Regions from separate parts of the Pseudophaeobacter sp. 1A09344 genome, predicted to be linked through region 2. Evidence: riboswitches for the same ligand, from Rfam matches in the RefSeq annotation. Region 2 holds a riboswitch; each other region holds the start of a gene.
The links. Region 2 has a riboswitch for cobalamin ahead of SM765_RS18580 (TonB-dependent receptor plug domain-containing protein). Riboswitches for the same ligand answer to the same signal wherever they lie in the genome.
Positions count from the first base shown of each region.

Region 1 (9,854 bases), on a different contig from region 2:
ACCGAAGTAGTTGGCGAGGTGCCTTATTTCTCGATCGTGCTGGTGCATGGACAGGGACGTCGGCCATGACGCAAGTGACAGAAAGCGGATGGCTGGTCGTCGCGGGCCTAGGTCCCGGCGAAGAGGCGCTGGTGACCCAAGAGGTGCGCGATGCCATCGACGCCGCAACAGATATCGTCGGCTATATCCCTTACGTGAAACGCATCGCGCCGCGCGACGGGCTGGTGCTTCATGCCTCGGATAACCGGGTCGAGGTCGACCGCGCCACCCATGCGCTTGAGATGGCCGCTGCGGGACGCCGGGTTGTCGTTGTGTCCTCTGGCGATCCCGGTGTCTTTGCCATGGCCTCCGCCGTGTTCGAGGCGCTTGAGGCTGGGCCGAATGACTGGCTGGAGCTTGATATCCGTGTCTTGCCCGGCATTACCGCCATGCTAGCTGCCGCCGCCCAGATCGGTGCGCCGCTCGGGCACGATTTCGCGGCGATCAACCTTTCCGACAATCTGAAACCCTGGTCGCTGATCGAAACCCGCCTGCGCGCGGCGGGTGAAGCGGGCTTTGCCATGGCCTTTTACAATCCACGCTCCAAGTCCCGCCCTCACCAGTTCGCCCGCGCGCTTGAGATCCTGCGCGCGGCCTGCGGAGAGAACACCCTGATCAGCTTTGCCCGGGACGTCACCAAGCCGACGCAGGAGATCACCACCGTCGCGCTGAAGGACGCACGGCCGGAAATGGCGGACATGCGCACCATGGTGATCGTTGGCAACCGCGATACGCGGGCCATCGGGCGGCACGTCTACACGCCCCGCTACGCAGAAGGTTCGGCCCCGTGATCCGGGCGGCCAGACAACCACGCCATGACCGCAGGCACGGCTCCAAAGGTCAGGCGCTGCGGCACCTTCGGGCGGGCGATCATGATCACCGGCAGCCCCAAATCGCGCGCCGCCTGCAGCTTGGCTTCGGCACCGGAACCACCAGCGTTCTTGGAAACAATATGGGTAATACCATGGGCCTGCATCAGTGCCCGATCCCCCGCCACATCAAACGGGCCACGCGCGATTTCAACGGTCTTGTCCGGCAGGGGAATCTGGCCTTCGGGCGGGTCCACCAGCCGCAACAGATAGTGGTTTCCGGGTTTGCCAGCAAAGGCAGCGAGGTTCTGTTTGCCGATCGCCAGGAAGACTCGCGCCCCCACTTCCGGCAACGCCTCAACCGCCTCGGCCAAGTTCTCCACATGGCGCCAGTCGTCGCTCAACTGCGCCTGCCATGCGGGGCGCTCCAATGCACAAAGCGCCACATTCGCCAGTTCACAGGCATAGACCGCATTGGCACTCATCTGCGCGGCAAAGGGGTGCGTTGCATCGATCACATGGGTGATTCCTTCGGCCTGAAGGAAAGCCGCCAAGCCCTCGCCCCCGCCAAAGCCCCCGACGCGCAGTGGCAGCGGCTGGGTGACGGGACGCGCCGTGCGGCCCGCATAGGAGAACACCGCATCCATCCCGGCCTCGGCCAGTGCCTCGGCAAGGCGCGAGGCTTCGGTGGTGCCTCCCAGAAGCAGGATGCGCGTCATGTCTGATCCTCTTGTAAAACAATGGCTGACCATTGTTGGCCTCGGCGACGATGGACCGGCTGGGCTGGCGAATGCAAGCCGGAAGGCGCTGGACGAGGCCGCGGTGATTTTTGGCGGCCCCCGCCATCTGGATCTGGTGCAGGCAGGTAATCGCGGCCAGCCCTGGCCGGTTCCGTTTTCCATCGATCCGGTGCTTGCGGGGCGCGGTCAACGCGCCGTGGTGCTGGCCTCGGGCGATCCCTTCTGGCACGGCGCGGGTGGATCGCTGGTGGCGCATCTCAGCCCGGATGAATGGGTATCGCACCCCGCCCCCTCCTGCTTTGCTCTGGCGGCAAATACCTTGGGTTGGAAACTGGAGGAGACACTTTGCCTTGGCCTTCATGCTGCCCCCTTCGCTCGGCTGACCCCTGTGCTGGCAGCCGGAGCCCGGATCATCTGCACGCTTCGGGATGGCAATAGTCCTGCCGCGCTGGCCGATTGGCTTACCACGCAGGGATTCGGCGCAACAACGCTGAAGGTGATGGAGGCGCTGGGCGGGCCCCGCGCCCAAGTGCGCAGCAGTCGCGCAGAAACCTTTGATTTGACCGGCATCGCCGCCCCCGTGGTGGCCGCGCTTCAGGTGGCGGGCAGCACGGGCCTGCCCCGCGCCAGCGGCTTGCCCGACGATCTGTTCAAGAGCGACGGGCAGATCACCAAACGCCCGATCCGTGCCCTGACATTATCGGCCCTTTCGCCCCGCGCAGGCGAACTGCTGTGGGATATTGGTGGCGGATCCGGTTCGGTTTCGGTGGAATGGTGTCTTGCGGCCCCGGGTGCCCGCGCCATCACCTTCGAGCCGCGCGCTGACCGCCTCATCAACATCCACACCAATGCCGAACGGTTCGGGATTGAACACCGCATGAAACCGGTTCTGGGCCGCGCGCCGGATGTGTTGGATGGACAGAAAATACCCGATTGCGTTTTCATCGGCGGCGGTGGCTCACAGGCGTTGCTGGATCATCTGTGGCAAGTGTTGCCCGAGGGCACGCGGATCGTCGCCAATGGCGTGACACTAGAGACCGAGACCCTGCTGATGCAGGCCCATGCCACACGCGGCGGGCATCTGATGAAGGTGGAACTGGCCGAAGCCGGGCCGCTTGGTTCGATGCGCGGCTGGGAGCGCGCGCGTCCTGTCATCCAGTGGAGCGTCACGCGATGAAGGTCGCGGGTCTGGGATTTCGCAAAGCGGCGACCGTCGCCGACCTGCGCGCCGCCTTAGCGCTGACCGGGCATCAGCCCGATGCGCTCGCCTCACTCGCAGCAAAGGTGGAAAGCCCCGCCTTTCAAGCCCTTGCCGCCGAGTTGAACCTGCCGATGATCGCCCTGTCGGAAGAGGCGATTGCGGGCCTCGAAACGCCGACCATGTCGCCCCGTATCAAAACCCGGTTCGCAACCGGATCGCTAGCCGAAGCGGCTGCCCTCTGCGGCGCATGCCACGGCCGCACCACAGCAACCGCCCGCCTTCTCGTTCCCCGCGTTGTCACCGCAGATGGCCTTGCCACTGCGGCCATTGCAGAAAGACTGACCTCATGACCGTTCACTTCATTGGCGCCGGCCCCGGTGCTGCCGACCTGATCACCCTGCGTGGCCGCGACCTGATCGCCGCCTGCCCCGTCTGCCTCTATGCCGGCTCGCTGGTGCCCGAGGCGCTGCTGCAGCACTGCCCGGAGGGCGCCAAGATCATCAACACGGCGTCCCTGTCGCTGGATGAGATTGTGGCCGAAATCGAGGCCGCACATGAGGCGGGGCAGGATGTGGCCCGGCTGCACTCCGGCGATCTGTCGGTCTGGTCCGCCATGGGCGAGCAACTGCGCCGTCTGCGCGATCTGGGTATTCCATATGACGTAACCCCCGGCGTGCCCGCCTTTGCCGCAGGCGCCGCTGCGCTTGGCGCCGAGCTAACCCTGCCGGGCGTTGCGCAATCGCTGGTGCTGACGCGCACCTCGGGGCGGGCCTCCTCGATGCCTGCGGGCGAAACGCTGGAGAATTTCGCCCGCACCGGCGCGACGCTGGCCATTCACTTGTCGGTGCATGTGCTGGACGATGTGGTGGCGCGGCTCTCTCCGGCCTATGGCGACGACTGCCCGGTCGCAGTGGTTTGGCGGGCGACATGGCCGGATCAGAAGATCATCAAGGCCACCCTAGGCACATTGATCGAGGCAACCGAAGGCGCGCGCGGGCGCACTGCGCTGATCCTCGTGGGCCGTGCCCTTGGTGCCGAGCACTTCGACGAAAGCTGCCTTTACGCGCAGGACTATGACCGGCGCTACCGCCCGCAAAGCGCCGACAGCCAATGGGCGGATTGGAGCGAAGGCGATGACTGAAACGGGCAAGACCGGATCCTATCCGCCGGGTCTGATGATTTCGGCGCCCGCCTCGGGCACGGGCAAGACCACTGTGATGCTGGGCCTGTTGCGCGCACTGGCCGAGGATGGTCTTGCCGTGCAGCCCTTCAAAAGCGGACCGGATTATATCGATCCGGCCTTTCATCTGGCCGCTGCGGGGCAGGCCTCTTTTAACCTAGACACCTGGGCGATGGATGGCGGCCTTCTGGATGCCGTTGCGGGGCAGGCAAACGGCGCGCAGATCTGCATCGGGGAAGGCTCCATGGGGCTTTATGATGGCGTTGCCACGCGCGGCCAAAGCGGCTTTGGCTCTTCAGCGGAAACCGCAAAACGCATGGGCTGGCCGGTGGTGCTGGTGGTTGATGTCGGGGGGCAGGCACAATCCGCGGCCGCCACGGCGCTGGGGTTTCGCGCCTATGATCCCGATCTCCCTTTTGCTGGGGTGATCCTCAACCGCGTTGCCAGCCCGCGCCACGAAAGGCTGACCCGCCTCGGGATGGAGCGCGCGGGCATTCCCGTCCTTGGCGCCCTGCCCCGGCGTGGCGATCTGACCCTGCCCGAGCGCCACCTCGGCCTGATCCAAGCGGTGGAGCACCCGGATCTTGAGGCCGCGATTGCGGGCTATGCCGCCTTCCTGCGTGAAAACGTGGATCTGGAGGCGATCAAATCCGCCGCCCGCGCCGGAGCTGCGCCCGCCTCGGCCCCGCTGCCGAAACCTCCTGCGCAGCGCATCGCACTGGCGCGGGATGCGGCGTTTTCCTTCACCTACCCGCACCTGCTGGAGGGCTGGCGCGCCGCCGGGGCCGAGATCCTGCCGTTCTCCCCTCTCGCCGATGAAGCTCCGGCCCCGGATGCTGATCTGATCTGGCTGCCGGGGGGCTACCCCGAGCTGCACGGCGGCAGGCTGGCCGCTGCCGGGACCTTCCGCGCCGCCCTGTGCAAACACGCCGAAACCCGGCCAGTCCATGGCGAATGCGGCGGCTACATGGCACTGGGCGAGGCGCTGATCGACAAGGACGGCAACCGTCACCGCATGGCCGGGTTGCTGGGGCTCGTCACCTCATATGAAAAACGGAAATTCCACCTCGGCTACCGCCGCGCCGTTCTGGAGGCGCCGATGCCGGGCTTTGCCGCAGGCGGTGCCTTGCGCGGGCATGAGTTCCACTATTCGACCATACTGGACGACCCCGATGCCCCGCTGGCCCGGGTGATGGACGCGGATGGCAACCCGGTGCCGGAAACCGGATCGATACGCGGCCATGTGACCGGCACCTTCTTCCACCTGATCACCGGAGAGCAATCATGAGCGGTTTTGTCAGTTTCGTCTCCTCCGGCCCCGGCGATCCTGAACTGTTGACCGTCAAGGCGGTGAAACGGCTGGGGGCAGCCGATGCGGTTCTGTTCGATGACCTTTCATCGGGGCCGATCCTGACCCATGCGCGCAAGGACGCCGATCTCGTCGGAGTGGGCAAACGTGCAGGGCGCCCCTCACCCCGGCAGGACCACGTCAGCCAGCTCTTGGTCGAATACGCCGCGACCGGGGCGCATGTAGTGCGGCTGAAATCCGGCGATTCCGGCGTCTTTGGCCGTCTGGAAGAGGAAATCTCCGCGCTGCGGCAGGCAGGTATCGGTTTCGAGATTGTGCCCGGTGTCACTGCGGCCTCGGCAGCTGCTGCGGCCGCCAATATCCCGCTGACCCGGCGGCTGACCGCGCGACGACTGCAGTTCATCACCGGCCATGACGTAACTGGCGGCCTGCCCGAAGGGCTGAATATGACCGCCCTCGCCGATCCCGAAGCCACGACCGTTGTCTACATGGGGAAACGCACCTTTGCAGCGCTCGCCGAACGGTTGCTGGTGGCCGGGCTGCCGCCCGAGACGCACGCGCTGATCGCGCTGGGTGTTTCGACCCCGGATCAGTCGCTGTCCTGCCACACGGTGGGGGAACTCCCCGAGGTCCTGCGCGCGATGGAGACCAAGGCACCGGTGCTGATCCTCTATGGTCCCCTGGCCGATGAGGACCTGCCCCGCTGATCGCCCATATGCCGCAATTGAAACACGGATGACGCGCCAGACACGTTGACAGCTTTGTAAGCGCTGTGTCATCTCTGAAAGACCAAAGGTTCCGACGGGTCCAAGACCCAAGGATGAAAAGGGAACACGGTGAGGTGTAGCCATCAGGCGCCAAATCCGTGACTGCCCCCGCAACTGTGAGCGGAGAGCCACCGGGCATCGCCACTGGTCCCTATCAGGACTGGGAAGGCCCCGGACCGGCATCGACCCGCGAGTCAGGAGACCTGCCGTTGGAAGACGTGGCCAAGATGGCCCAACCATAACCTATGTAATGCCGCCGGGTGAGGCGGCAAGGAGACAGAACATGCATATCGAACCCGGAATCGTAAACGGCGTCAAAATCGCCCTGTCCTATGCCACCGCCGCTGGCGCCATGGGCTTTGCTGCGAAAAAGACGATGGAAGATCTGGCCACCTCCGGCATCGCATCCTTTGCGGCGCGTTCGGCCATTGCGACTGTCGGCGTCTTCACCTTCTTCGAAGTGCTGCCGCATTTCCCTGTGGGCGTTTCCGAGGTTCACTTCATCCTCGGCTCGACCCTGTTCCTGCTGCTGGGCGCTGCACCTGCTGCCTTCGGTCTGGCGATGGGACTTCTGATCCAGGGCGTGTTCTTTGCCCCGATCGATCTGCCGCAGTATTTCATCAACCTGACCACGCTGCTGGTCCCGCTGTTCGCGATGAAGGAACTGGCCAAGCGGATCATCGCTCCGAACACTGCCTATGTTGATCTGAAGTATTCTCAGGCGCTGGCGCTGTCGACCGCCTATCAGGCAGGCGTTGTCGGCTGGGTCGCTTTCTGGGCCTTCTACGGTCAGGGCATCGGTGCCGAAACCATGGCCTCGGTCTTTACCTTTGGTGCAGCTTACATGACCGTCATCCTGATCGAGCCGCTCGCCGATCTGGCCGTCCTCGCGGCAGCCAAGAGCCTGCGCGGTCTGGAGCGCAGCGGGCTGGTCACGCCCCGCCTTTATGCGGCTGCGTAAGCCCGTCGCCGACATCTGATGTGTCACATAGCGCGGCCCCGTTTCGGGGCCGTGTTTCTTTTCCAAAGGCACCTGACATGATTGATCTCACCCTTGTTGGCATTGGCACCGGCAATCCCCAGCACCTGACCCTGCAGGCGGTCGAAGCCCTGAACGGGCTGGATCTGATCCTCATCCCCAACAAGGGCGCCGGTAAGGACGATCTGGCCGGTCTGCGCCGCGACATCTGCAACCGGATGATCAAATCGCCGGGGCCAGAGATCGTCGAATTCGACCTGCCACAACGCGATCCCGCGACCGCCAGCTATCGCAAGCGCGTGGATAACTGGCACGATGCCATTGCCGAGATCTGGCAAGAGACCATCGATCAGCACCTGCCCCGGGGCGGCAAGGTCGGCTTTCTGGTCTGGGGCGATCCATCCCTTTACGACAGCACCATGCGCATTGCCGCGCGGCTTCAGGCCCGGACCGAGGTTTCCATTCGCGTCATTCCCGGCATCACCTCGATCCAGGCGCTGACGGCGAGCCATGCCATCCCCCTCAATGAGATCGGTGATCCCGTCACCATCACCACCGGCCGCCAGCTGCGCGAGGCGGGTTGGCCGGAGAGTGCCGACACGCTGGTCATCATGCTAGACGGCGACTGTAGTTTTCAGTCCATCGACCCCGAAGGTGTTCAGATCTGGTGGGCGGCTTATGCCGGGATGGAGAATGAAATCTCCCTATCCGGCGCGCTGCACGAAGCCGCAGATGAGATCATCAAGGTCCGCGCGAAGGCGCGCGCGGAGCATGGCTGGATCATGGATATCTACATCCTGCGCCGCCCCGCACGACGGTAACCCCCGCCCTAGCCCAGCGCGCTGACGATGGCCTCGCAGGCCTGCACGGCATCCAGACCAAAGGCCGGGATCAGATAGTCAGGCCAGCTCGACAGCTTTACGATCACAACATCGGCGCTGCGATCGATAAAGATTAGCTGACCGAACACACCCCGGGCCATGAACACGCCGCGCCCGGGATCGTGCACCCACCAGAACCGCCGATAGGCGCCTTGCGGTGACAGCACGTCATAGGGCGCGCCGAATTTCGATGGATCCGCGCCGGTGCAGATACCATCGATCCAGGCCTCGGGCACGATCTGGTCATCGCCAACCCGGCCGCCATTCAGCACCATATGTCCGAACCGGGCATAGTCCCGCAGACTCGCATTGAACCCCCCATCGGCCAGCGCCGTGCCCGCATCATCGACGGTAAAGAACCCATCCTGTTCACAGCCAAGCCTACGCCAGATCCGGTCGGACAGCAGTGCAGACAGATCCGTACCGCTTACCCGCTCCAGCGCCCAGGCAATGACATCGGTTTCAATCGACCGATAGGAGAAGCCGAGCCCATGCGCCCGCTCCTGCGGTAGGGAGAGGATCACGTCGCGTATGGTCGGCTTGATCTCCCCGTCCCGCACCGGGCGCCAACCCGAGGCGATATCGACCCGGGTCATGTCGCTGCCCGGCAGCCCATAATCCTCAGAGAACCGCGCACCGGACAGCATGTCCAGCGCTTGATCCACCGTGCAACCCGCATAGCCGGTGCCCGCCAGTTCCGGCACGATCTCCTCCAGCGGGGCAGCCAGATCCAGCAGCCCCTCGCCGTGTAAGATCCCGGCGAGGATGCCGATCACGGATTTGGAGACCGACTGCCCCAGATGCGCCGCCTCGGCATGAAAATCATTGGCGTAGAACTCGGTGACGATGGTGCCACCGTGCAGCACCAAAAACCCGTCGGTGTAGCTTTGCCACAGCCAATCGCCGACCCACTGGCGGGTGCCTGCGCCGGTGGCAAAACAGACCTCTGACAGCTCCTGCAGCGCAACTGGCAGCGGCGCAGCCGCAGCGGGACCGCTGCGCACATCCGCCGTGGGAAACAGGCACCGCATGTTCTGGAAGGACCAGCGATTGAAGGGGGCCAGATCCCAGTTGTCCAGCGTCGGCCGTTTTTCCGGCGGCGGCGGAAATCCCTGCATGATGCCGATTTCCCGCGCCGTTTTCGGCTTCAGACTGTCTGCTGTCCGGTGCATTGGGCACGCTCCCGCATGGCAGCCCAGCGCCTGGACTGCGGTCAAAAATTCCGGTGATGGCCCCATGGGCCACCACCCTTCTGTTTGGCTGAGTTACTGCTTCAGGCGGGTCCAGACCTTGTTGTACATCGCCACGACATCCTGATCGCAGGGTTTGACGAAGTCCGGCACCGGGGCGCCTTCAGGCATCACGATCTCCGGCGCCTCCAGCATTTCGGCGTCCATGAATTCCTCGGAGCCGATGACGCCGTTGGCATAGCGGGCAAAGTTGGAGGTCATCGCCGCGTTTTCAGGCTCCATCATGAAATTCACGAACAGCTTGGCGTTCTCCATGTTGGGGGCATCCGCCAGCACCGCGACGTTATCCATCCAGCCGGTGAAACCTTCCTTGGGATAGGCGTATTTCAGCGTCGGGCGATCGGCTCGGGCGCGCATCGCGGCGCCGTTCCAGCTTTGCGACAGGTCGACATCCTTCGAGGTCAGCTTCTCGATCACCGCGTAATCCATGGTGCGCCAGTCTTCCTTGGCCTTGAGCAGCAGCGCCAGCAGCTCTTTCATCTGGGCCGGGTCGGAATTGCAGCGCGGATAATCGAGATAGCGCAGTCCGGCGTTGATCACATCGTTCATGTCGTTGAGCATATTGATGCGGCCCTTCAGCTCTTCGGGTGGGTTGAACACGACCTCAAGCGTGTCGATGACTCCGCCGTAGACCGCACTGTCGACGGTAAAACTGGTGGTACCCCACTGATAGGGTACTGAGTATTTGCGGCCCGGATC
Region 1 is NZ_JAXGFS010000002.1:173,588-183,441, forward strand. It holds gene cobI (precorrin-2 C(20)-methyltransferase) at 1-69, shown strand, start outside; gene cobJ (precorrin-3B C(17)-methyltransferase) at 66-830, shown strand; gene SM765_RS03985 (cobalt-precorrin-6A reductase) at 806-1,567, opposite strand; gene cbiE (precorrin-6y C5,15-methyltransferase (decarboxylating) subunit CbiE) at 1,566-2,765, shown strand; gene SM765_RS03995 (cobalamin biosynthesis protein) at 2,762-3,139, shown strand; gene cobM (precorrin-4 C(11)-methyltransferase) at 3,136-3,930, shown strand; gene SM765_RS04005 (cobyrinic acid a,c-diamide synthase CobB) at 3,923-5,257, shown strand; gene cobA (uroporphyrinogen-III C-methyltransferase) at 5,254-5,985, shown strand; cobalamin riboswitch at 6,055-6,270, shown strand; gene SM765_RS04015 (energy-coupling factor ABC transporter permease) at 6,329-7,006, shown strand; gene cobF (precorrin-6A synthase (deacetylating)) at 7,084-7,845, shown strand; gene SM765_RS04025 (serine hydrolase domain-containing protein) at 7,854-9,077, opposite strand; gene SM765_RS04030 (extracellular solute-binding protein) at 9,171-9,854, opposite strand, start outside.
Region 1: it holds a riboswitch for cobalamin, as region 2 does, so the genes downstream of both, SM765_RS04015 (energy-coupling factor ABC transporter permease) here and SM765_RS18580 (TonB-dependent receptor plug domain-containing protein) in region 2, are expected to answer to the same signal.

Region 2 (9,854 bases):
CGGAAAGAGCGCAAGACGGCTCATGACCCGGTTCCGGTCAATGTCACCGATGCGATGCCCGCCGCCCTGAGCCGGGCAATCAGCGCCGCAACTTCATGCGCCGGAACCTCGGCATCGGCCCGCAGGGTCAGCACCCCGATCTGCCCGGCCTGCGCCGTCACTGCAGCAATGGCGCCCTCATCCTGCGCGCCCGTGAAATGCAGTCGGCCGTCGGCGGCCATGAACAGCACGGCCTCGGGCGCCGAGGGATCTCCGCTTTCGAGTTTCGGCGGCACCACCGCAAAGGGCGCGCGCGGGGCGATTTGCGAGGACAGCAGGAAAAAGATCAGCAGCAGGAAGACCACGTTGATCATCGGCAGGATCGGTTCACCTGTCTCGCGCTTTTTCGGTGTGGAGAAATCCATGCCGCTCACTCCATGACCACAAGGCCGGTAAAGCCCGCTTCAGTCAGAAGCACCGCAGCATCCATCATCTGCTGGAGCGACGCTGATTTGTCCGGTTGCAGTATGATGGCGTCCGACATCTCCTGCGTCAGCGGGATCAGCCGCGCCGCCAAGGCATCAGCTGCGACCGGAACTCCGTTCAGATGCAGCCCGTCCGCTGTGACCAGCACCAGCCGGGGCGGCCCCTGATAGGCGGCTCCTGCCCCGCCCATAGTGAGCGGAACCACCCGGTCGCGGCCGAATTGCGAGGCCAGCATGAAGAACACCAACAGCAGGAACACCACGTCGATCATCGGCGCGAGGCTGATGCGCTTTTTCCGGCGCGGTGCTCCGAAGGCCAGTGTCATTGCGCGGCCTGACGTTGTGCCGGTCGGGCAGCGGCTGCGGTGAAGACGCGGGTGGCGGCATCCTCCATCCGGGCCTGTTCACGCTCGGCCAGTCCTTCGATCCAGGAGGCCAGCGCCGAGGCCGGGATCGCCACGGCCATGCCTGCCGCCGTGGTCAGCAGCGCCTCCCAGATGCCGCCAGCGAGCACGGAAGGATCCGCGCCGCTGCCACTTTCCTGCAGCGCCTGAAAAGCGCCGATCATGCCGAGCACGGTCCCCAAGAGGCCGACCAGCGGCGCAATCGCCGCGATCAGCTCCAGCGGGCGCAGACCATGACGCAAAGCGGCCAGCTCGGCCTTGGCGATGCGGGTGGTTTCCTTTTCTGCGGTCTCGGGGCTGAACTCGGGCGTCAGCAGGGCCACCATCGCAGACCGGGTGACCCGGTCCAGCGGCGTGCGCCCGGGTGCAATAGGCACCGCCCCTCCGGCCCGCCATTGATCCAGCCATGTTTCGGATTGCGGCCTGCGCCAGACCCCGACCTGTGCCAGCCCGATCAGGCGCCACAGAAACAGGGCGAGGGTCAGCACCGACAGCGCGCCGATGACCCAAAGGGCGGGACCGCCGCGGGCCATGAAATCGAAAAGAGGGGCAAAGGACATAGCAGCCTCCGTCAGTGGCCCGGAAGTCCCGGGTTGGTTTGCTCAGCGCCGCGGTCAAAACGCGCCGAATGGAAGTCTGCCGGACGGTCGTGACCCGGCCAGATGGTGCAGGCGCGGCCCGCCTGCGTCAACGCCGCTGCCTGCATGTGCACGCGCTCAGGCATCGACCGCCCTCCGGGCGTTGGATGCCTTCCACTCCAGCGCACCGGTGTGGACGGCCTTGTAGACGGCTTTTCCGATGGCTTCGCCGGTGGCCGTGTGCAGCCCGGCATAGGAGTTTGCCCCGGCAGGTGCAGCAACCGCAACGCAGTCGGTGCCGGTGCCGGTTGCTGTTCCGCCGCCGCCCGGCAGCTCAAACCCCGCATCCATCACGGCTGCGGTGCGGGCCTGAACTACGATGCTCAGCGCCTCAATCAGCCCGGCCTGCGTCAGCCCTTCGGAAAGGCGCAGCGCGACATTGATGGTGCCCCAGTCGCGGCGGGAGTAATCCACCCGGTTGCCGATCCGTTCACCGTTCGACAAGCCGACGGTAGCCACCGCTTGGGCCGAGATCCCCTCGACCGTGGCCAAGGCTTCGCAATAGTGCCGCACATCCCGTGAGGTGAGGAAAGCGACCGCGTCGCTGCCGCCGCGCTGCGCCAGCTCGCCTGCGAACCATTCGGTGACATCCAGATCGCGCGGCAGGTCGCTGTTCCTGACCTCGCGCCACAGGATGCGGCGAGCGGTGACAAATCCTGGCCGGTTCACCGCCCAGCTCAGCACCTGCATCTCGGCGCCGAGATCAAACTCGATCCATGGGCGCTGCAGGGTGACCGCGCCCATCACAGCACCTCCAGCGGCTGGAATATCGGGCCCTGCGCTGTGGTCTCGTGCCAGACCGAGATGCCAAAGGCGCGGGCCATCAGATCGGGCGTCAGCACCTCGGCGGGCGGGCCATCGGCCATGATACCGCCTTCGGCCAGCAGGATCAGCCGCGTGCAATGACGGGCGGCCAGTCCCAGATCGTGCAGGGACACCAGCGCCGCGCGCCCTTCGGCGGCGAGGCTGGCAAAGACCTCCATGGTGGAGATCTGATGCGAGGGATCCAGCCCGGCAGAGGGCTCATCCGCCATCAGGAGTGGCGTATCCTGGGCCAGCGCCCGGGCGATCAATGCACGGGCCTGCTCGCCGCCCGACAGGCGCGAGGCGGCCCGCTTGCGGAACGAGTCCAGTCCCATGCGAGAGATTGCCTGATCCACCAGGGCCTGATCGGCGGCTGGCAGTCGCCGCCCCTGCGGCAGATGCGGCAGACGGCCCAGCGCCACCAGTCGCTCCACCGGGATCGGCCAGGCGATCTCGCGTGATTGCGGCATCCAGGCCACCGTGTGGGCTCTTTCAGAGGCGTTCATTGTGGCCAGCGAGCTGTTGCCCGTGGCCGGGATCAGCCCCAGCGCGGCCCGCATCAGGCTGGTTTTCCCGGCGCCATTCGGACCCAGCAGGCCGACGAACTCCCCCTTGCCAATCTCAAAGGACACATCGCGCAGCACCGGACGGTCGCGCAGGGTTACAGAAAGGTTCCGGACCGAAAGCACGCTCATGCCAGCCCCTTCCGCGTCTTGTAGATCAAGTGCAGGAACAGGGGCGCGCCAACCAGCGCGGTGACCACGCCCAGCTTGAGATCGCGGGTGGGCAGGATCAGCCGCACGGCAATATCCGCCAGTTGCAGCATGATCGCGCCGCCAAGGGTCGAGGCCCAAAGCAGCCGCGAGGGCTGCCCATCGACGAACGGACGCAGAATATGCGGCACCACAAGCCCGACAAAGCCGATGGCGCCCGCAACTGCCGTGGTGCCACCGGCAATGCTGGCAGTCCCCACAACCAAAAACCAGCGCAGCTGCCTCAGGTTCACGCCCATGGTCTGGGCTGCATCCTCGCCCAGAGTCAGCGCATCCAGCCCGCGCCCCAGCGGCAGCAGGATCACCATCCCGGCCAGGACAAAGGGCAGCGCCAGCCAGACATGCTGCATCGAGCGGTCCGATAGCGACCCCATCATCCAGAAGACGATCTCATTAGCAGCAAAGGGATTGGGCGAGAGGTTCAGAACCAGCGAGGTCAGCGCCCCTGCCATTGCCGAAATGGCGATACCCGCGAGGATCAGCGTCAGTGATCCCCCATGCTGCCCGGCCAGCGCCATCACTAGAAACACACCGCCCAGAGCCCCAGCCAGCGCCGACAGCGGCAGGCCCAGCGTGGCGGTGGCAGCGAGGCCGGTGTTGATTGCCAATACCGCCCCCAGCGCCGCTGAGGAGGACACACCGATCAGCCCCGGCTCGGCCAGCGGGTTGCGCAGGTAGCCTTGCATCGCCGCGCCCGCCAGCCCCAGCCCGGCGCCGATCACGGCGGCAAGGATTGCCCGCGGCAGCCGGATTTCACGCATCACCAGACTGAGAGGTCCATAGCCATCGTCAAACAGGGCCGCCAGGCTCTCGCCCACACCGACATCTGCAGGCCCCACCGTTAGGGAGATCAGGAACAGTGCCAGCACCGCCGCCGAGAGGCACAGCATGAGCCGGGTCATTGGCGGGCCTCACGTTCCATGAAGGCGCGGCGCTCTGCCGCCAGTGTCTCTACCGCGCGCAACACATGCGGTGTCGGGCAGATCCAGTCGGCATTGCGGATTTCCCCGGCGCCGCTGCGTCCGGCCAGCATGCGCACCAGCGGATGTTTCAGAATTTCCTCACTGCGGGAATTGCGCGGATAGGCGGTTGTGCCGACCAGCAGATCCGGCTCTGACAGCACCAGCAGCTCCAGCGGCAGCTGGCCGGAATGGGAATAGCCCAGTTCATCGGCGATATTACGAAAACCTGCCGCCTCCAGGATTTGCCCGGCCAGCGTCTGGCGGCCTGCAGTATATCCGTTGGCCGCATAAAGCGCGGCGCGCGGGCGATTGTCCGGGGCATCCGCCCGCAGAAACTCCAGCTGCTGGTCAAAATCCGCCAGCAACCGGCGCGCGGCTTCCTGACGGCCCAGCGCCTCGCCCACCTCGACGATGCGGGTTCGGACATCCTCCAGCGAAAAGGCTGGCCCGAATTCCGCCACCGGCACGCCAAGGCGGCGCAGCATATCCATCGTTGCAGGCGCCGAAGATGCGCCAGCGATCACCAGATCCGGCTTCAGCAGGTAGATTTCTTCCGCCAGCCCGTGATTGACCGGATAGGCCTGCGCCTCTTCGGCCATGGCCGAGGCCCGGGGGTCCCGGGCGACGAAGGAAATCGAGATCAGTTGATCCGGCGCGGCCAGCATCATCGCCATCTGATCCACGCAGAGATTCATCGTAACAACGCGCGACGGCCCGGCAAAGGCTCCGGTGGCGGCCCAGAAAAGGGCCAGGGCTATGCCGGGCAGCCAGCGCATCGATCAGAAGGAGGCCCGGACGCCGATATAGGCGGCGCGGCCGCGTTTCGCGTAGCCCCAGACGTCCGAGTATTCCTCGTCAAACAGATTGGTGACACGTCCGGTCAGGACCACATTCGGGTTCAGCTCATACTGGGCCGAGACATCGACGGTGGTGTAATCCGGCAGCTCGGCCGTGGCATAGGTGCCAAAGAACTGGCTGTCCCAGTTGCCTGCCACATGGCGGACATCCGCAGTGATGGAGCCGCGACCATTGAAAGTGTCGAGCGTGGCGCTCAGCAGCAGTTCGTGTTCGGGGCGGCGCACCTCGACCGTACCATTGGGGTTGGTGGCATCCAGATAGGTGTAGGACAGACGGAGATCGAGGTTTTCCGTGGCCTCAAGGCTGGCCGCCAGTTCGACACCTTTGCGCTCGCTGTCTCCGGCCTGATTGCGGAAGGAGAAGGTGGTCGCATTTACCATATAGGCTTCGATCTCACCCGTCAGCGTCTCGTCGAAATAGGTTACATCAACCAGCCCGCGCCCCTGCAGGAACGGCACCTCGACGCCCAGATCAAAGCTGCGGTTTTCTTCGGGCTGCAGGTTCTGATTACCCAGATAGGTGGTGGCACCAAAGGTGCTGTTGGCAAAGAGCTCAAAATAGGTCGGGTTCACGATACCGGTGCCGGCCGAGCCATGCAGCCGTACACCGCTGCCCGCAAAGGTATAGGACGCACTGGCGTTCCAGCTGGTGGCATCTTCGAAGGCATTGTTGTTGTCGCGGCGCACGCCCAGCTGCAGATCCAGACCATTGGCAAAGCTGCCACGGTATTCCAGCGCGATCGAATTGGTCTTGCGCGCAAAGGCCGGATTGGAACGGCTGGAATCCTCTTCCCATTCCAGAATGGCGTTCAGCAGGTGATCTGTCAGCTCTACCGACTGGCCATCAAGGCCAAAGCTCAGCAGGTATTTCGCCGCTTCCGTCTTTGTCTCGGTCAGGGCGCCGCCGTTGTAGGATTGGTCAAAATCCGTACGCTCGTAAGACAGACGATGTTTCAGGCGTCCGCCCAGCGTGTCGAGCTCCGCAAAGATCTGCGCCAGCTGTTCATCGCGGTCGCTGAACTGCGTGGGATCATCCACCACATAGCTGGCCGCATCGGTCGCGGTAAAAGACGTGCTGTCGCTGTCGAAACGCTCTTCCGAGGCACGCAGGTTGAAACCCAGCTTCAGCCGCTCGGTGACAAGGTAGTCGCCTTTCACCTGCGCGGTATTGCGGCGGATGCCATCCTCTTCGCCGCCGCTGCCGGAGAAGTCGTAGCCATCGTCATTATCGTGGGCGAGGTTGAGCGAGATGCCGCCGCGCTCGGTGCGGGAGGAGACCCGCGCCGAGGCCCGGTAGCCGTCCGAGCCAACTTCGAGGCTGCCACCGTATTCGGTGCCGATGCCGCCACTCTTGGTGATGATGTTGATCACACCCGCCGAGGCGTTGGAGCCGTAGAACACCGATTGCGGACCGCGCAGCACCTCGATCCGCTCGATATTGGCGGTATCAAGGCCAGACAGGATATAGTCGCTGTCGCCGCCCGAGGCCTCGATGCCGTCGATCAGGATCAGCGTGTGGTTGGCTTCGGCGCCACGAATGCGGACCTGTGTAAAGCTGTCACCTGCACCGGTGACCATCAGACCAGGAACCGAGCGCAGCGCATCCTGAACCGTGGTGATGCCGCGCTGTTCGATCTCTTCGCTGGTCACGACCGAAACCGAGCGACCGTATTTCTGAGCCTCGACAGGGGTAAAACCACCGGAGACGATGAGTTCGCCCAGATCGATGATCTCCGCCTCCTGGGCGGTTGCCAGTGCCGGGGGGATGGCCATCAGGGTGGCGGCCAGGGACAAGCTTACCTTGTGCATCGTTTCAGTTCTCCCAGCCTGCACATTCGGTGCAGGAAAAGTGGCTGCCCATAAGCGGGCAACATGTACAAATCATCGGTCCTTGGAAGGCAGTGCTTCCACAGACAGTTCAATTGCCACCACTACGGAAGTCCGTTGTCCCCGGCGCGCCCCGCACCCGGACTGGGTGATCCTTCTGGCAGGTCTCCTGACTCGCGGGTCGCAGCTTTGCCGCGCCTTCCCACCTCCTCTTGAGGCAGTGGCATATCGCAGCATTGCTCTCCGCTCACAGTTGCGGGGGCAGTCATGGTTTTGACGTCTTGTACCGACGCCTTACCATGTTCCCTTTTACCCGGATGGTATTCCCAGCCGGACCAGAATGGCCGGACTTAGGCAAACTCGATTTGCTCTGTCAAGAAGGAGTAGACGCCGCCAAGGATGGAGTTTTCAAACAATGCACCGCGCACACCAGCAACAATCGCCTGAAATCAACTGCTAAGTGATGGTTTCAATGCTGCAAACGCAATGCTGTGCCGCATCGACCGCAACCTTTGCGCAGGCGATATTCCACGCTACGGCATGGTTCCCCGTTCCGATCTCCACCGAATCCAATGGCTGGGGTCGTGGCTGTCCCCCCTGCCCCGCATCACGGACAGATTTCCCCTGGCAATGCCCCTGCGGTGGCAACGCGCCTCTTCCGCATCCCGGCGGAGCTATGGCGTTTCCATCTTCGCCCAAGCGTTCCAGTACGAGACCGCGCATGAACGCCCAGATCTTCGCAAAGGTCTGTCGCGGGCACAGGTTCAGTCCGGTGGCCGGTTACAGGCTCCGGTTCAAACACGACGGAAAACCAGCTTGCGCGGCAGTCTATTTCATTGATGCTGCACTGACCGGCAGCTTGCTCGACGCCTTCATTTCTTTCAATGAGAGGTTGGACCGAATGCTAGTGACACCGGGTAGCCGCCTCAGAGTGCTGTCGACGAAACCACTGTAATCATCGAGATCACGGGCAACCACGATCAGCAGGAAATCATCCGCGCCGGTCGTGTTGTGGCAAGCCAGGATGTTCGGTGTCGTCTCAACGATGCGCTGAAATTCTGCCGTCGCGGCTTGATCATGCTCGGAACAGCGCAGCTGGACGAAGGCCATAACGCCGAGGCCGAGCTTTCGACGGCTCAGATTGGCTTGATAACCTTCGATGATGCCGCTTTCTTCAAGACGTTTGAGCCGCCTCCAACAGGGGGTCTCGCTCATCCCCAGATGCTCGGACAACTTGGCATTGGTCATGCGGCCATCCTCCTGCAACAGGGTCAAGATCTCGGCATTGACGGCGTCGATGTCAGGCATGGGTAGATATCTTTCAATAATGACGATTCCATAGGGAATTCCACTCCAGATTTGCGCAATATGGGGAGGATTGGCAAAGGTATTTCCCTCATCCAGACTATGATCTCGTCCAAAATACTCTTCAGCGAAAGATCCTGCCATGAAAGCCGTCCTTTTCGAAAAATTCCAAAGAGCGCCAAAGCTGGTTACCGTGGACGACCCGACGCCAGAGCCGCATGGCGTTGTCCTCAGGGTTGCGGCCACCGGCGTCTGCCGCAGCGACTGGCATGGCTGGATGGGACACGACAGCGACATCGACTTGCCGCATGTGCCTGGCCACGAGTTAGCTGGCGTCGTCGAAGCCGTTGGGAATGACGTCACAAAATGGAAGGTCGGCGACAAGGTCACCGTGCCATTCATCTGCGGGTGCGGCAGCTGTTCCGAATGCCATTCCGGCAACCAGCAGGTCTGCCTGCAGCAGGAACAGCCGGGTTTTACCCACTGGGGATCCTTTGCGGAATACGTAGGCATTCATCAGGCCGATCTGAACCTTGTCGCCCTGCCCGAGACCATGAATTTTGCCACTGCCGCGAGCCTTGGTTGCCGCTTTGCAACCTCATTTCGGGCGGTGGTAGATCAAGGGAAGGTCAGCGCAGGACAATGGGTGGCTGTGCATGGTTGCGGCGGCGTAGGCCTGTCCGCCGTGATGATCGCCTCGGCTTGTGGGGCCAACGTGATCGGCGTGGACCTTGATCCAGCTAAGTTGACGCTGGCGAAGGAGCTTGGCGCCGTGACGGTGCTAAACGGTAGGGAGGCCGACGTGCCGGAGGCCATTCGGGAGATCACCCGCGGAGGAGCCCACGTCTCTCTCGACGCACTTGGTCACCCGTCAACTATGACCAATTCAATCCTCTGCCTGCGGCCGCGGGGCAAGCATGTGCAGGTGGGTCTGATGCTGGGTGAGCACGCGGCACCGGCCGTTCCAATGCCAAAGATCGTCGGGCAGGAAATCGAATTGCTTGGTTCACACGGGATGCAGGCACATCGCTACGGCGCGATGCTTGACCTCGTCGCCAGCGGCAAGCTGGATCCGGCACGACTGGTCGGAAAGCAGATCAGCCTTGCCGATGCCCCTCAGGCCTTGATGGAGATGGATAAATTTCGCTCCGTGGGTGCAACTGTCATAACCCGCTTTTGAGCCATGGAGAAAATCGCATTCATCGGAAATGACACCTTAGCCTGCGTTATCGCCGACGATCAAAGGCGATATGCCAACGGAAAAACCGCCCGGCGCGGGACGCAGCCCAACATGACGCTTCATGCGGCTGAAAAAGTAATGACTGACGACCAAGGCGGCACGATGATGCCCCGTGCGATCACAGCATGCCATAGTCGGACCGTCGAACTGGGAAAGGGCGAATAATGTTTGAGCAGGTGGAAGAATACCCTGTAGATCCAATCATGATCGGGGCAGAGTATTTCGCTCAGGACCCGCGGCAGGACAAGCTGAACTTGACGGTTGGCATCTATCAGGACGCGCAGGGACAGACCCCGGTCTTGAAGGCCGTCAAACAGGCAGAACAGCGGCTGGTCGAAAGCCAGACCAGCAAGTCCTACCTCGCGCTCACGGGCGATGCGGAGTATTGCGCGGTGCTCGGCCACGAGATCATGGGCGACGCCTACAGCAGCGACTGGATCGCGGCGCAAACCTCCGGCGGTGCGGTTGCCCTGCGGGTGATCGCAGATCTTCTGGCTCAAATGCCCAAAAAACCCACGGTCTGGCTGCAATCTCCGACCTACGGCAACTATGTCCCGATTCTCTCCGCGGCGCAGGCGAA
Region 2 is NZ_JAXGFS010000012.1:55,749-65,602, forward strand. It holds gene SM765_RS18535 (energy transducer TonB family protein) at 1-24, opposite strand, end outside; gene SM765_RS18540 (biopolymer transporter ExbD) at 21-404, opposite strand; gene SM765_RS18545 (ExbD/TolR family protein) at 410-790, opposite strand; gene SM765_RS18550 (MotA/TolQ/ExbB proton channel family protein) at 787-1,428, opposite strand; gene SM765_RS18555 (hypothetical protein) at 1,440-1,592, opposite strand; gene SM765_RS18560 (adenosylcobinamide amidohydrolase) at 1,585-2,250, opposite strand; gene SM765_RS18565 (ABC transporter ATP-binding protein) at 2,250-3,005, opposite strand; gene SM765_RS18570 (FecCD family ABC transporter permease) at 3,002-3,985, opposite strand; gene SM765_RS18575 (ABC transporter substrate-binding protein) at 3,982-4,821, opposite strand; gene SM765_RS18580 (TonB-dependent receptor plug domain-containing protein) at 4,825-6,711, opposite strand; cobalamin riboswitch at 6,872-7,084, opposite strand; gene SM765_RS18585 (Lrp/AsnC family transcriptional regulator) at 7,558-8,178, opposite strand; gene SM765_RS18590 (zinc-dependent alcohol dehydrogenase family protein) at 8,177-9,214, shown strand; gene SM765_RS18595 (aromatic amino acid transaminase) at 9,439-9,854, shown strand, end outside.

Region 3 (9,854 bases), on a different contig from region 2:
TTCCACCGGCCCGCCCGGCACAAATTGCACCAAGGCAAAGTTGATCACCATGATCCCGAACAGAGTCGGGATCACCAGCAGGAAACGCCGCAGAATATAGGCTGCCATGGGACGGGCCTACCGCAACGCGCCAGAGGCCTTGAGAGCGGCCTCCTTTTCGGCGTTCACCCACCACAGATCCATCGTGCCCGGCGCATAGGGCGGCAGGTTCTCGGGGTATTCGTACATGCTCCAGTAGGCGATCCAGTTCACGTCCAGATACCACGTGGGAACCATGAACCGTTTGGCCCGCAGCACCCGGTCCAGCGCGCGGGCGCTGGCGTGGAGTTCTTCCTCGGTGGTGGCCTTGACGATATTGTCGATCAGCGCGTCCACCGCCGGGTCGGCCAGCCCGGCGGGATTGAAGACCGAATACTGATGCGCCTCCGATCCGAATTGTTGATAAAGACCCGTCGAAGGTTCCAGCGACTTCGGATAGGCAAAGCTCACCATATCGAAATCCTTTTCCCGGCGACGGCTGGTGTATTGCGCGAAATCCACCCGGTTCAGCTTGGCATCGATCCCCATGGTGATGAGGTTCGCGACATAGGGCTGTACGATGCGTTCCAGCGTTGGGCTATCGAGCAGGAATTCGATCTGCATGACCTCGCCCGCAGCATTGCGGCGCACCCCGTCATCGCCAACGGCCCAGCCTGCCTCATCCAGCAATTTCATCGCCCGGCGCAGATTGCGGCGGTCCGATGGACGCCCCGGTTTCGAAGCATGCGCCATCACTGGTTCAGTGGTCAGGATAGTGGGGTCAATCTGGTCGCCCAGCGCCTCGAGCACTTCTTTTTCGCGCCCTTCTGGCAGGCCCTTGGCCTCCAGCGCACTGTCCTGCCAGAAGGAGGAGCGGTGCCGGAACAACCCGTATTGCAAGCTTTCGTTGGTCCATTCGAAGTTGAAGGCCAGTTGAACTGCCTCACGCACGCGGATGTCCTGGAACACGGGACGCAGCAGGTTCATTACAAAACCATTGGCAGCAGGCACGTTACCGTCGGGAATTTCGTCCTTGATGACATCGCCGCGCGCAACCGCGTCAAACTCATAGGCGGTCGCCCAGCTTTTGGAACTGTTCTCGGGGCGCAGGGTGTAGACACCGGCCTTGAACCCTTCCATCGCCGCGATGGCATCGCCGAAATACTCGATCCGGATGCTGTCGTAGTTGTGGCGGCCAACATTCACATTGAGATCGGCGCCCCAGTAATCCGGATTGCGGCGGTAGACGATACGCTGATTGATGTCGAAGCTGTCGAGAACATATGGCCCCGACCCGATTCCCGGATCCAGACGCGGCTCATCAAGACGGCGGTTTTCGGGATCGGCTTCGAACCAGGCCTTGGAGAAGACGGGCGTGCCTGCGACCTGCGAAATCATCGCGCGGCGCGGGAAATCGGGCGAGAAGTAGAATTTGACCCGGTGCGGACCAAGCGCCTCGGCCTTGGGGATGCGTTTACGCACCGCTTCGGCGTAGGATTGCAGCCCCTGATCCAGCAGGATGTTGTGGGAAAAGACGACGTCATCGGCGGTCACAGGCGTTCCATCCGAAAACCGCGCCTCGGGGCGCAGGTTGAAGATCACCCAATCCTGACTTTCGGGATACTCCAGACTTTCCGCGATCAGCCCGTAATAGGAGCCCGGCTCGTCATAGGATTCGATCAGCAAGCTTTCCAGATGATAGGAAGACAGCGCCCCGCCGCGCCCCTTGCGGGTAAAGGGGTTCATGCTGTCGAAGGTACCGACGGCGGAAAAGGACAGTTCCCCGCCCTTGGGTGCATCCGGGTTCACATAGTCGAAATGCGCGAATCCTTCGGGGTATTTCAGCTCGCCGAATTCCGCGAACCCATGGCTTTTGATGATCGTCTCTTCGGCGCGGGCCTGTCCTGCCAGTACCAGCACCATCGCGCCCAGCATCAAAACGCTCAGCATCACAAACCCAAGCGGCGCCGGAAGCCCCTCGTTCATGGCTCGCGTTCGGGCTGTCATCTGTTGTGATCTCATCTGCCTTAACCTCCGCTGTCCGGTGTTCAAGCGATCCGGATTTCTACCGTATTTCAAGCTAATGGCAGGCAGGCGCAACATTCAAGTTGTGATGCGGTCACTTTCGGGTTGGCCCGGGGCAATTTCCCGCCCTTTTGCCGCAGATATTCTCTGAAAAGACCCAGGAAAAGCGAAAGGCCGCTGATCAACAGCGGCCTTTCAGAATTCGAATCCGGGTCTCCGTCAGACCGGCCTCAGACTTAGTCGTCCAGGCTGTCCAGATAGGCGATCAGGTTCACGCGGTCCTTGACCTTTTTCAGGCCAGAGAAGCTCATCGTGGTGCCCGGTGCGTAATCGGACGGTTTGATCAGGAATTCATTGAGGTTCTCAGCGGTCCATGCGCCTTCCATACCGGAAAGGGCGCCGGAGTAACCAAATCCTTCGGCGCTTGCCTTGGGACGGTCAACCACACCGTAGAGATAAGGACCGGTCGCATTGGCGCCAGCCTCAAGCTTGTGGCACGCGGAGCATTTCTTGAAGACTTTGGCGCCTTTGCCAACGTCAGCGGAGGCCATCAGCTCTTCAAAGCTGACTTCTTCCACTTCTTCTTCTGCACCACCTGCCTCTGCCACTTCAATCACGTAAGAAGCCTCGCCATGGGCCTCCACATGATACAGTTCCTCTGCGGCCCATTTGCCCAGGAGGAACACGAGGAACGCGCCGCAGAAGCCTGCAGTCGCTTTGGTAAGGGTCATCGTGTCAAACATGATCGCGAGTCCATTTCAGCTGTCTGGGAGGGTGTCTAAGGCTTCCCCTCTCAAGTGGCAAGGTGTAGACAGCGCGACGAAACGCCCGATTGTCCAAGTTTTGCAGGAAAGTCGCACTCATGACCGGAAAAATCGCCATTCAGGGGGAGCTTGGCTCTTACAGCCACGAAGCCTGCCGCAACGCGCGGCACGACATGGAAGTGTTACCCTGCCGCAATTTTGAGGACACGATCGCAGCAGTGACAAGCGGTCAGGCGGACCTCGCCATGCTGCCGGTGGAGAATTCGACCTATGGCCGGGTGGCCGATATTCACCGTCTGCTGCCGCACAGCGGCTTGCATATTGTTGATGAGGCATTTGTGCGGGTGCATATCAATCTTCTGGGCGTTCCGGGTGCCCGGCTGGAAGATATCCGCGAGGCGAAATCGCATCTGGTTCTTCTACCGCAATGCGGACAGTTCCTGCGTAAACATGACATCACCGGCCGGGTCAGCCCCGACAACGCACGGGCCGCCCGCGATGTGGCGGAGGCTGGCGACAAACACGTTGCCGCCCTCGCCAGCGAGCTGGCCGGAGAGATCTACGGTCTGGATGTGCTGGCCCGCCATATCGAAGACAACGGCGACAACACCACGCGGTTCCTGATCATGTCACGCGAGCCAGATTACAGCCGTCGCGGTGCCCATGGCATGATCACCAGCTTCGTGTTCCAGGTGCGCAACATCCCCGCCGCGCTTTACAAGGCGATGGGTGGCTTTGCCACCAATGGAATCAACATGACCAAGCTGGAAAGCTATATGGTCGACGGCTCCTTCACGGCGACACAGTTCTATGCCGATATCGAAGGCCATCCCGAGGATGAGAACGTGCAGCTGGCCATGGACGAGCTGGCTTATTTTACCACCAACGTCGAGATCCTGGGCGTCTATCCCGCTGACAATGGCCGCTACTAACCTCTAATTCTGCGGGCATTAAGACAGCCCACGCCTTTCGGCGGGCTGGATCTGTATTTAGGGAAAGGTGAGAGGTTGGACATCGACCCAAGCGGGGCTCGTTGTGGCTGCTTCCTTCCGGACCTGACCAGGTTGGCGAGGCGCTTGCCCGCGCCAACCTCTCGAATCCCGATATAGGCGGCTGCCGCAGCAATGACAAGGGGGCCTCCCCGATCCACCGCTCCGCAGGTCAGAGGGCAAGCATCAGTTTCAGAAAGCCTTTTGGTGTCATGCCGCAGTTGCGCACCTGCCCCTCCGGCAATTCATCCAGATACTGCACCGCCTCCGGGCTGGTATAGGCGGCGGCCTCGGCGTTGTTGAGCTCGGCAAACCGCCACGGATACTCTTCCTGCGCCAGTGGATCCTCAGGCAGGCGGCCCGCAACGTAGTCCCGGATCACATCCCGGATTCGCACCGGCGGCAGCGGGATGCTCTCGGCGTCTTTGACCATCTGGAAATTACCACCACCGCTGACCCTGTAACTGTTGACCACAACGGCAAAACGCTGCGCAGGGGCCACAGGCCGCCCGTGCACGCGAAGACGTCGAATGCGCCCTGCCGCCGGGTTGATCCGCACGCCAGAGGAGGAAAACCGCGGCGGTGCCGAGAGATCTATTTCGTATTGCAGGCCAAAAAGAACGTCAAAATTATGCCCGGCACGGCTGGGATCAACCAGTTCCTGTTCGGTACTGCCGGGGCGGACTTGTTTGAACACACCCGCGGACATTTCCAGCCAGTCCAGCACTTGCGCGCCGGTCGCAACCACCAGCCTAAGCTCATTCGGGAAGATGTGAAGATCAGCGACGTTGCGCATACACAGATCGCCACGCCCGATGTCGGTATAATGCCCCGGCCCGGAACGGCCACCGAATTTGCCTGGCGCCGCCGCGGACAAGAGCGGCAGTTTACCAACCTCAGTGCCTTCCAGCAGCGGCCTGACCGCTGCCGCTTGCGCTGCTGCTGCAAGTTCCAGCCCAAGGTCGGGCCCAAAGAAAGTAAAGAAGGAGTGCAAAGGCACGTCACTGAAGCCAACTGGCTGACGCATCCGTTCGCGCGTTGAATCATGCGCGGGGCCAAGCGCGCGGGTCAGTTCAGCGTCCTCGTCGACCAGAGACATCAGATCGCCATTCTCTGCCCTGCTGCAGATGGGTTTGAGGCGGGCGTCCCAATTCTCCAGCCGCCACCCCTCCGGGCCGTGCGACACCTGCAGATCGATCTGCCCCAGGTGTGATCCATGCGCACCCGGCATGACCACCGGCTTGGTGAAACTGTGCTCGGGATCTGGAAGGGTCTTGTGGGTGTGCCCGCCGATCACCGCATCGATTCCCGCCGTGGCCGCGATGGGAAGCAAGGCATTCTCCATGCCCGGCACCCGCTCCAACCCTCCGACACCTGTATGCGCCAATGCGATCACGATATCGCATCCTTCCCGCCGCAGCGCGCTGGCAGCAGCGGCAGCCGCCTGCACCATGTCCGCAACCACGACCTGACCTTCGAGAAGATGCGCATCCCATGTTACCGTCTGCGGCGGCAACACCGACAGGATCCCGATCCGCAGCGGCGGTGCATCGGCGCAGGCAGGCACCTCCCGCTCCAGAATGGTGGAGCGGGCGAAAGGTAGCTTCCGTCCCTCCTCCACGGCCGTCATATTCGAGCAAATCACCGGACAGGGTGCCTGCTCCAGCACCTGCTCAAGCGTCTCCAGACCGAAGTTGAAGTCGTGATTTCCAAGCCCGATGGCATCGTATTGCAACACGTTGAAGGCCTGCATCAGCGGATGCGGCACGATCGGGTCGTCAGAGGAAATCTCACCAATCGGCGCCCCTTGCAGCCCATCACCATTGTCCAAGAGCAGCACCGTGCCCCCTGCCTCCCGGACCTCTTGCCGCGCCTCTGCGATCAGGGACGCGACGCGGGACAGGCCGATGCTGGGGTCCGGCCGGTCGGCATAATAGTCGTAGCTGAGCAGATTGCTGTGCAGATCGGTGGTTGCCAACAAGCGCAGCACCCCCTTCCCCAATGGCAAGGATTGATCCGGTCCTGTCATATTGCTCTACCCGCAGCCTGCACGGCGTCTTCCGATCTTCGTTTTTTTCTCACGTTCTGACACGAACGCGTTAACCCTTTGAAACAGCGTTTCCTTGATTTGCAAAGTCACCATTTTTGAGGATGTTAACGATTGTGGCGCTGATGCCGAAAATTTGACCGGTCTAACGCCAATATCCAGCGGCAGACCGGTGACCCGGCGTCAAACATCCGCTCACAACCATAAAAATGCATCGACCGCGCTACCCGAACAGGCTGGTCATTGCGCGGTTTTGCCGCCATCAATGCAGGAAATCGGGCCTTAACGCCGGATCCCCTGCCAAAAGAAGGACAACGATATGAAACGGGCCGAAGAGGTGACATTTGGCGGCAAGGGTGGCCTGGACCGCAGCGCGCATCTGCGTGCGGATGCCAAAGCGCTAGACGCTGCCTGGGGGGCACAGAATGCACAGGTGCTGATGATGTGGCGCGGCAAACCCCTGTGCCAGCGGTCAGATCCAGAGCGCGGACCGGACGCGCTTGCCTGGATCTCCACCACGCATCCGATGGCAGCAGAGTGCCGCGACGCCGCTCTGTTTCTCGGCCTCCTGCCGGATCAAAGCCCGGCCTTCGCCTGTGATATCAGCAGTTGGCAGCCCGATGCGCTGGACGAGATGGCGCTGGCCAGTTTTGCCGATGTGACGGAGCAGCAGCACCCGGACCTGCCCTCTGGTTATGCTTTCGCCGAGCTGCGCAGGGTGATGACCCGGCTGACCCCGCTGGAGGCCGAGCTGGCCGCCACCGCCAAGGCGCTGTTTTCCTGGCATGGCTCGCATGGGTTCTGTGCCCGCTGTGGCCACCCCAGTGATATGGTTCAGGCAGGCTGGCAAAGAAATTGCCCCAGCTGCAAGGCGAGCCATTTCCCCCGCACCGATCCGGTTGTGATCATGCTGATCACCCATGGGGACGAGGTCCTGATGGGCCGCTCTCCCGGCTGGCCGGAAGGTATGTACTCCCTGCTGGCCGGTTTCGTTGAACCCGGCGAAACGCTGGAGGCCGCCGTGCGGCGTGAAGTTCTGGAAGAGTCCGGCGTGAAGGTCGGAGAGGTGGAGTACCTGTCCAGCCAGCCCTGGCCCTTTCCAATGTCGCTGATGTTCGGCTGCCGCGGGATCGCGCTGGATCGCGAGCTGACCATCGACCCACATGAAATCGAGGACGCGATCTGGGTCAGCAAGCAGGACATGATGACCGCCTTTGCCGGAGAGCACCCGATCCTGAAGCCTGCCCGAAAAGGAGCAATTGCACATTTTCTGTTGCAGAACTGGCTTGCGGATACGCTGGATTAAAGGGAATATCGCGGCCACGCTGAGAATTGATCAATCAAAACAGGCAAGCAGGCGTCAGAGTCATGGATTTCACGAGTAAAGAAGATATCGATTCACCGATCGCCGACGTGTTTGAAGCCCTGTCGGACTTTGAAAGCTTTGAACGCTCGGCCATCCGGCGCGGCATCGACGTGCAACGGATCGGCGATATCAGCACGCCTGAAAACGGCCTCGCCTGGGATGCCAAATTCAGCTTTCGCGGCAAGGCGCGCGAGCTGCGCATTGCTCTCAAATCCTATGATCCCGTCACCCGCATTCTGCTGTCCGGCGACAGCAGCGGGCTGAACGGCGAAACCGAGATCGAACTGATGGCGCTGTCGCCGCGGCGCACCCGTGTAACAATTTCGCTCAACCTGACGGCCAAGACCCTGTCGGGGCGGTTGCTGCTGCAATCCTTCAAACTGGCGCGCGGCTCGCTCAATAAGAAATTCAAAGCGCGCGCGGCAGATTTCGCACGGCTGACCGAAGAACGATTGAACCGCACGGCCTGAGGGCACCGCATCCGCCTGCACAATTCAGCAAGCTTACCTGGCTTGCTGGTGTTGGCGCGGATTTCTCCGACTTTCACACAAGCGAATTGACGACTCGCCCTTCGACCCGCTACCCATTTCACAGATGGTTTCCGCGATCCGCCTTTGGCGGGTCCGGGATGAAAAGGGAACGTGGTGCGATCCGGCCTCTCTCGGCCAGAACAATTCCACGACTGCCCCCGCAACTGTAGGCGGAGAGCGACCCCGGAAGATCCACTGGACGCAAGGTACAGACCTGCGGCCGGGAAGGACCGGAGAAGCTATGACCCGCAAGTCAGGAGACCTGCCATCGCACAACTCGAAACCGGGCGGGGTGTCCGGAGCGGGTGAGATGGCTCCTGTTGCGCGGCCCGTTCTGGCCGACAAGCATCCGGCCACATGTCTCTCCCCCTCATTATGCCCCTGCCCCAGCGCGGAGGGCGCGATGATCTGGACGACAAAAACGCATGAACTTGCGGCAACGACCTGTCAACACACCGGGGCAAGCTGCCCGGCACTGGAACGGATGCTGGTGGCCCTGTGCGGGGCGCTCGATACCGCGCGGGATATGACCGAAGAGGATTTTGAAATCACCGGCGACAGCCTGCTCGATGGCTGCACCCGCCATTGCCCGGCGCGCTTTTTTGCCTCGCACGACAGGATCCGGGTGTTCTGCGAAGTGGACACCGCAGCAGAGCGCAGCGGTCTGGACCGTTTTGCCGACGCGCTGCTGTCCAGCGATGCACAAGCGCAGCCCGCAGATCACCTGCCACATCGCCCCTGCTCCTTCGGAGAAGCCATCCCGCTCAGCGCGGCGTAGCGGCAGACCCTGAGAACCCACAGGAGGGGCGTCGGTTTTATTCGGTGAATGCCGCGCCCTGTGAAGAAGAAAGCGGGATGACAGTCGGGCCCGCTCCGGCGGGCTGCCTCTGGCTCAGCGGCTGCGGGCCCAGGCCATCTGTGCCTCGGTCTCGACCGCGCAGGGGCGAGACATGCGCAACCTGTTTAGCGCCGCCTCTGGCGCAACGCCGCATTCGATCAACAGGCGCAGCACCACCATGCCGGAGCGCCCGCAGCCGCCCCGGCAATGCACTAGAACGCGGCCGCCACCGGTCAGCGCCTGACGTGCCGAGGCGCTGACCCCGGGCCAGGCCTCGTTCACCTCCGGGCCGGGCACACCGAAATCCGCCACCGGCAGATGCACCCAGCGGCTTCCCATGCTCTGCAGATCAACCCCCAGCGTCGCGGCCCCGACGGAGACATGCTCGGCTTCGGTGGTCATGGAAATGACCAGACCGGGCTGCCAGTCGTGGATCAGCTCAAGATCCCCCTTGTAGTCGCCCCCGGCACCGGGCAGCGGGCAGATCGCAAGAATGCCATTGGCGGCGGACACCGCGTAGATCGTAAAGGGCTGCCCGGCCTGCAGGCCTGCCCCATCTGAACTCATCCCAGTCATCACACACTCTCCACCACATACAGGGAAAAACTCTGCCACCTGCCCTGCCGGACGGTCAACAGCGGTGGACGAAGCCCGCGGGCTTCCCTACCCTATGAGGCGGTCCCAATCCCATTCCGAATCCGGCACGAGACAGCATGAGCGACACCCCAACATCCGATCCTGAAACCCAAACCGCTGAGGTTCAGCACGCGGAGCAGCCGTCTGGCCAGTATCAGGTCCTCGCCCGCAAGTACCGGCCCGAAACCTTTGCGGATCTGGTTGGCCAGGACGCCATGGTGCGTACGCTGAAAAACGCCTTTGCCGCGAACCGGATCGCTCAGGCTTTCATCATGACCGGTATTCGCGGCACGGGTAAGACCACCACCGCCCGGATCATTGCCAAGGGGATGAACTGTATCGGCACCGATGGCAACGGCGGCCCCACCACCGAACCCTGCGGTCAGTGCGAGCATTGCCTCGCGATCATGGAAGGCCGCCACGTGGACGTGATGGAGATGGACGCCGCCAGCCGCACCGGCGTCGGCGACATCCGCGAAATCATCGATTCGGTCCAGTACCGCGCAGCCTCGGCCCGCTATAAGATTTACATCATCGACGAGGTTCACATGCTCTCTACCAGCGCGTTCAACGCGCTGCTGAAAACGCTGGAGGAACCCCCCGCCCATGTGAAGTTCATCTTCGCCACCACCGAGATCCGC
Region 3 is NZ_JAXGFS010000002.1:376,463-386,316, forward strand. It holds gene SM765_RS05025 (microcin C ABC transporter permease YejB) at 1-108, opposite strand, end outside; gene SM765_RS05030 (extracellular solute-binding protein) at 118-2,004, opposite strand; gene SM765_RS05035 (c-type cytochrome) at 2,280-2,786, opposite strand; gene SM765_RS05040 (prephenate dehydratase) at 2,906-3,739, shown strand; RNA gene ffs (signal recognition particle sRNA small type) at 3,805-3,903, opposite strand; gene SM765_RS05050 (5'-nucleotidase C-terminal domain-containing protein) at 3,969-5,825, opposite strand; gene nudC (NAD(+) diphosphatase) at 6,163-7,149, shown strand; gene SM765_RS05060 (SRPBCC family protein) at 7,212-7,679, shown strand; cobalamin riboswitch at 7,788-8,023, shown strand; gene SM765_RS05065 (hypothetical protein) at 8,143-8,517, shown strand; gene SM765_RS05070 (protein-tyrosine phosphatase family protein) at 8,632-9,153, opposite strand; gene SM765_RS05075 (DNA polymerase III subunit gamma/tau) at 9,291-9,854, shown strand, end outside.
Region 3: it holds a riboswitch for cobalamin, as region 2 does, so the genes downstream of both, SM765_RS05065 (hypothetical protein) here and SM765_RS18580 (TonB-dependent receptor plug domain-containing protein) in region 2, are expected to answer to the same signal.